One region of the Arthrobacter sp. 92 genome, then DNA from elsewhere that is predicted to be linked to it. Evidence: predicted binding sites of a transcription regulator. Region 1 holds the regulator's gene; the other holds the start of a gene.
What was found. Region 1 encodes LexA, which represses DNA repair genes until DNA is damaged. Its sites were predicted from a motif close to TCGAACANNTGTTCGA; they were not measured.
Positions count from the first base shown of each region.

Region 2: ACP4XC_RS10455 (DUF6504 family protein) is a predicted target of LexA. The motif match lies at 2,111-2,126, and genes of this name have one in related genera.

Region 1 covers NZ_CP189863.1:1,575,795-1,579,014, forward strand. Annotated here, with positions in the region: gene ACP4XC_RS07205 (ATP-dependent DNA helicase) at 1-1,492, shown strand, start outside; gene lexA (transcriptional repressor LexA) at 1,522-2,271, opposite strand; gene ACP4XC_RS07215 (LysM peptidoglycan-binding domain-containing protein) at 2,609-3,007, shown strand; gene ACP4XC_RS07220 (histidinol-phosphate transaminase) at 3,095-3,220, shown strand, end outside.
Region 2 covers NZ_CP189863.1:2,268,322-2,271,541, reverse strand. Annotated here, with positions in the region: gene ACP4XC_RS10460 (DNA polymerase III subunit alpha) at 1-1,724, opposite strand, end outside; gene ACP4XC_RS10455 (DUF6504 family protein) at 1,721-2,053, opposite strand; gene ACP4XC_RS10450 (hypothetical protein) at 2,208-2,594, shown strand; gene ACP4XC_RS10445 (chorismate mutase) at 2,657-2,983, opposite strand; gene ACP4XC_RS10440 (VOC family protein) at 2,998-3,220, shown strand, end outside.

The DNA of each region.
Region 1 (3,220 bases):
TGCCTGGCGGCAGGTGTCCGTCACCTCGATGGAATGCCTTGGCGCCCAGAAGTGCCCCATGGCTGCGGAATGCTTCAGCGAACTTGCCCGGCAAAACGCCGCCGACGCGGACGTGGTGGTGACCAACCACGCCATGCTGGCTGTCAGCGCTTTCGAGGGACTGGCCGTGCTGCCCGAATACGATGTGGTGGTGGTTGATGAGGCCCACGAACTTCAGGACCGGGTGACGGGAGCCGTCTCCGGGCAGCTGTCCGTGGCCATGATCCACGCCGCCGCCTCCGGGGCCCGCAAGCACACCGGCATTACCGTTGATGCCCTCAACAATGCCGCGGCCAATCTTGAGCTGGCCATAGAGGGCGTTCCGAGCGGTCTCATGCCAAATGGCCTGAACACCGAGCAGCTGGACTGCGTGGACCAGCTCCGGGAAGCCTGCCGTGCCGCGCTGTCCGACTCCAAGGCCGAAAGCGGCAGTACGGCCGACGGCGGCCGGCAGCTGGCGAGGTCACGCATCATGGTGATCCTGGAACTGTGCGAACGCCTGATGGCCGCCCGCGACAACCGCGAAGTGGTGTGGTTCTCGCGCAACAGCACCTTTGACCCCCAACAGGGCTACTCCCAACCTGACGAGTCCGCGCCTGCCCTCATCAATATCGCGCCACTGAGCGTTGCGGGGCGTCTGCGGGAGGGACTCTTCGAAGGTCACACTGTGGTTCTGACCTCCGCCACGCTGGCCATCGGATCGGCCTTCGAACCGGCCGCCGGGGGACTTGGCCTGGTGGGTCCCGGGGCGCCGAGCTGGACGGGAGTGGACGTTGGATCGCCCTTCGACTACCCGAAACAGGGAATACTCTATGTCGCCGCGCATTTGCCCAAGCCGGGTCGGGGGACCTCACCGGAGGCACTGGACGAACTGGAGAAACTGATCCGGGCTTCGGGCGGGGGCGCGTTGTGCCTGTTCTCCTCCCGGCGCGCGGCAGAGGAGGCTGCTGAGGCCATGCGGCCGCGGCTGGATGTCAGTATTCTTTGCCAGGGCGACTCTTCAATGACGGCCCTGGTGCGCCAGTTCGCGGATGAGCCGGACACCTGTCTTTTCGGCACCATGTCCCTCTGGCAAGGAGTCGATGTCCCGGGCGGCTCATGCAGGCTCGTGGTCATTGACCGCATTCCTTTTCCCCGGCCGGACGATCCCCTCATGACGGCCCGGTCGCGGGCAGTTGCGCAGTCGGGGGGTAACGGCTTTATGTCTGTCTCAGCGACCCATGCAGCCATCCGGCTGGCGCAGGGCGCAGGTCGGCTGATCCGTTCGACGGGTGACCGGGGCGTGGTAGCCGTCCTGGATTCCCGCCTGTCCACGGAACGTTACGGCGGATTCCTGCGTGCGGCGCTGCCGCCTTTCTGGCCCACGACAGATCCTGGCATCGCGCTCTCGGCGCTGGAGCGGCTGTCGAAGGCACCCGACGAAGAGACCGCCGGAGCGAAGGCTGCGGGCTAAGCGGCGAACTGCCACTTATGCGGGCGGCCCTACAGCGAGCGGAGCACCGAAACGACTTTGCCCATAATTACGGCGTGATCGCCGAGGATGGGCTCGTACTGTGTGTTCTGCGGCAGTAGCCAGGTGTGTCCGTCACGTTGACGGAAGGTCTTGACGGTGGATTCGTCGTCAAGCAGGGCGGCCACGATGTCGCCGTTGACTGCGTCGCTCTGCTGACGCACCACCACCCAATCGCCGTCGCAGATCGCGGCGTCGATCATGGAATCGCCGGACACTCTCAGCATAAAGAGTTCGCCGTGCCCCACCAGCTGGCGCGGCAGCGGCATGACATCCTCCACCATCTGGTCGGCCAGGATGGGGCCGCCAGCTGCAATCCGGCCGACAAGGGGCACCATTGCGGTGTCCGTTGCACTGGCAAGGTCGGAGACGGCCTGCCCTCCAACGGTTCGCAGCCGGGCCGTCTTTTCGACACCCGAGATCGGTGCGTTTCCTTCATCGAGGGTCAGCGGCATCAGCACTTCCATGGCGCGCGGCCGCTTGGGGTCGCGGCGAAGGTATCCGAGTTTTTCCAGCTGGGAGAGCTGGTGGGTCACGCTGGAGAGACTGGCCAGTCCCACGGTGTCGCCGATTTCGCGCATGGACGGCGGATAGCCATTCTCATTGACCGAGCGCTGGATGGTTTCCAGGATCTTCTTCTGCCGCACCGTGAGGCTCTTCGGCGCTCGTGGTGGCTGCTGGCTCCGCTGGGTAGCCCTGCCGCCGGTGGCTTGTGCTGCCATTTCGCCAACGCCTTTCATTCCACCCGGCCGCCGTGGCTGCTGCTGCCGGGAACTTCCGGCCTGAAATGTCAGACCCTGCTGATGTACTGCGGAAAGTGGTTCTCCTGTGACTCAAACGTAAGCCAGCCACAGGGGTTTTTCAAACATTTGTTCTAGTGAGTCTCGACAATGTTCGTTAATAAGTGCTAGAACAGAACCAGCAAAGTTCGAAGATGTGTTCGAATATGGAATCCATTCGATTCTATGTTCGAACGGGGCCGAAGCGGTGGCCGTTTCTGGAATACGCAGGATCAGAAACACGCCGGGCGGCACAGTACAGTCCAGGAGGGCTCAGTTCATGTCAGCAACAAGTGCTAGTCAGGTGTCATCCATTCACGGCTTCCAGTGGGAGCAGTGCCCCGAACAGCCAGCCAAGCGCACGCTGCCGCCTTTGCGGCTGACCCGCCGGGGGCGCATCGTCCTCATCGGTCTGCCGCTGGTCCTGCTTACCGCGCTCCTGATCTCGCTGTCCGGATTCCTTAATTCGCCAGCCAAGGCCGCGGACTCCGCCTCCGAGCTGTCCGCAACGCCCACGATCTCGGTGACAGTGCAGGCGGGGGAGTCCTTGTGGGGAATCGCCGGCACCGTGGCCCCCGAGCGTGATCCCCGCGACGTGGTGGCAGATATTGTTCAGCTCAACAACCTTGACGGCGCCCGGGTTATGCCGGGGCAGCGTTTGTTTGTGCCCTCGAAATAGCTTCTGCCGCCTGACCGGAGGAGTCCGCGCGGGCCCCTGAAGACGTCACAGTTTCAGGGCACGCTCCGGCTCACTTAAACTGTTCAGGTGACTGACCAGCTAGAGCGCCTCAACCGACTGCCCCTCCGGACCAACTTGCGGGGCCTCACCCCTTATGGTGCTCCCCAACTGGATGTCCCCATCCTGCTCAACGTCAACGAGAACACACACGGT
Region 2 (3,220 bases), 690 kb from region 1:
ATGGGCAGGCCTAATCCGCTGGGCTGGACAGGGGTCCGGTCCAGCAGCGTGGCGTCCCCCAGAATCACGCCGCAGGGATGCATGGAAATGTGCCGTGGCAGCCGGTCCAGCCGTTCCGTGAGGTCCACCAGCAGGTCCAACTGCTGGTTCTCCGCAAAATCGCGTTGCTCCACCCGGTCCGCGAATTCCTTCAGCTCCGGTTTTTCCACCAGGGCCTCACGAAAATTCCGGGCCGAAAAACGCCACAGCTGCTTGGCTATTTCGCCAATATCGCCGTCATCCATGCCCAGGGCAAGTCCGGCATCACGGACGGCACCGCGAGCGCGGTAGCCGTTTTGCATACTCATCAGCGTGACACGCTCCGCGCCGAAGCGGTCAAAGATCCGGCGGTACACGTTATGCCGTTCAGCACTCTCGACATCAATATCGATATCGGGAAGGGTGGCCCGGTCCCGGGAGAGGAACCGTTCGAAGATGAGGTCGTGCTGCAGCGGATTCACCTGGCTGATATCAATCAGGTAGTTGACCAGGCTCGAGGCACCGGAACCCCTGGCTGCGGCCCGGACACCCATTTCCAGGATCATCCGGGAGACCTCTGCAACCGTAAGGAAATAGGCGGCGAACCCCAGGTTCGCGATGATCCGCAGTTCATGTTCCAGCCGGGCGCGCATTTGGGCCTCGGCTTGTCCGGCGATTCCCGGGAACCTCCGGCCGATGCCCGCTTCGCAGCGTTCGGCCAGTTCCACGAGGGGATCACCGGCGATGCCTATCACCGAGGCTTCAGGGACAACCGGCTGTTTCCACCCCATGTCGGTGACGGGATCCATGCGGCAGCGGTCCGCGAGCGCCTCTGTTTGAGCCAGCAGTCGTTTGAGGTCCACCGCCCCATACCCTGCGGCGTGAATGATCTCCTTGCCCACCTGAAGCATCTGGGCCGCGGATTTCAGCCAGGCCTGGCCATTGGGCTGGAGCAGCGGTTCCGCAGACAGTTCGGGCAGTGACTTCAAGGTGCGGGCGGAGTCCAGGACATCCGCTGTGGCGGCGCCGTCCTCGGCGCAATATCGCACCGCGTTGGTAAGCACCGCTGGGGTCCCATGCTCGGCGGCCAACTTAAGCATGCGCACGGCGTGGGCGGTGCTTAGCGGCCGGCCGGGGGCGCTCAGCTGCGACACCACCTCGGCCACCACGGTTCCCTTGGGCATGGTGTCCAGCCACCGTTTGAAGAGGGTCCGCGGGCGCAGGTATCGCCTGCCGCCCATGGCCCTGCCGACGTCGGAATCCGGCCCGATCAGTACCGTGAGCACAGGTTCAAGGGTTTCCGGGTGGAGGGTGCGTGAGGCGAGCTCGGCCCGGGTTACGCCAACTGGAACCACTCCCCCGGCTTTGCCCGAGGTGCGGGCGTGCGCATCTGAAATCAGTCTGCAGAGTGCCCGGTAGCCGGCTCCGTTGGTGTGCCCGTGGGCCAGCACAACGACGCGGCCCGCAAGCTGGGTGCGGAGGTCGCCGTCGTCGTCGAAGACCGCAAGATCAACTCCCACAATGGGGTCAATCCCGGCTGCCATGCAGGCCTTGAGGTGCTTGACGGTGCCATACAGCCCGTCGCGGTCAGTGCAGGCAAGTGCCGTGGCGCCATCGCTGGCTGACACCTGCGCCAGTTCATCGGGCCAGGAGACGCCATAGTGCGCGCTGAAGGCCGTGGAGACGTGGAGATGGGTAAAGCTCATGCTGTGTTGGGCCGGAGGGCGTCGTGGATCCGCAGGAGCCTCCAGCGCCCGCTGCTGATACTTCTGGTGAGATCCAGGGTGAGGGGTTCCGCCGGCTCAGTTTTTGCCAGATTCCCGGAGGGCCGGACCTGAACGCGCCAGATCTCGTGGTCCACCAGGCCTGGCCCGGTGCCCAGCGGGGCACGGGTTTCCTCGGCCCACCACTGGCGGCGTTCATACCAACGGAGGGGCTCGGCGCAGACGGTGTAGTGCCGCCCTGACCATCTCAGTTCCAGGGGCTGGCCTTCCGGGGTGCACAGAACGTCCACCCCCTCGCTGAATAAGCCCATCGGCACCTCCCCGGAACGCCCGCCTGCCCGAAGCGGGGCAGGGCTGACAATGATTGTTCGAATATATCTTCGAATAATTCAAGTCTACGCCGGAGCAATGACAAAACCTAGATCAGGGGTGGACGCACGCCGATGCAGGTAGCAGGATTGGGACATGAGCTCCCACGAAGCACTCCTCAAGCACGTAAGCATCGCCGCCAAGGACTCAACCCTGGTGGCGACGTTCGATATAGACGGAAACATTCCCGGATCGGGCGCCTACGTGGTGGGGCTCGTGGCAGCCACGCCGGACCATTCGCATCAACGCAGGATGGGAATCGAGTTCATGAACGGCGAGGCCGTGTCCTTCTACTGCTTCAGCCATGACGGCACGGAGGAGAACTTTGACCTCAAGGGGGTGGAACATTCCGGGAACACCATCACCGGAAACTTCCCGATTGGAACGGTATTGGGTCTGCCCAAGGGGCACCTTATGACCGCATTCAGCGACGCTGACGGCCGCGGCTACCAGGCCAACGTTCCAGTGGAAGAAGCTCTCTGACCAAGGACAGCGCGTGGCCGCGGATACCGGGCAGCGGCAACTAGACCATCAGCCGCGCAATCTCAGCTGCTGGCTTTGTGCACCTTCAGTTCAAGCTCGGTGAACGCCGAGATCATGGCCCGATAGGTCTTTTCCACGATGTCCGGATCGATATCCTTCTTTTCCGCGGCGTTGCGGACGTGCTCGATGACCCGCTCCACCCGGCCGGGCGCCCGGACTTCGGCATCATCGCCCTTCAGCGTTCCGGAAATGCGGATCAGCCGCTCGCGGCGTGCGATCAGCGTGACGATTTGCTCGTCGACTTCATCCACTGCCACCCGGACGGCCGCGAGCTGCTCTTTGTCGGCCTGGGCGTCTTTATCGTGTCCGTGATTTGTGGGCATGTGCATGACAGTATCTAAAGATGCAGCCTCGAGTCGACTTCATTTCACTAGGCGTCCGGAGTGTCGATGCCTCCCGCAGGTTCTACGTTGAGGGCCTCGGCTGGCCGGTCCACCGGGAAGTTCCCGGTGAGGTGGTGTTTATCCAGGCCAACCACGGGCTGATCCTCTCCCTCTGGGACTCGCGCCAGATGCAGGCCGAGGCCCGGGTGAACAGTCCGGCGGGAGTCCCTTGCATCACGCTGA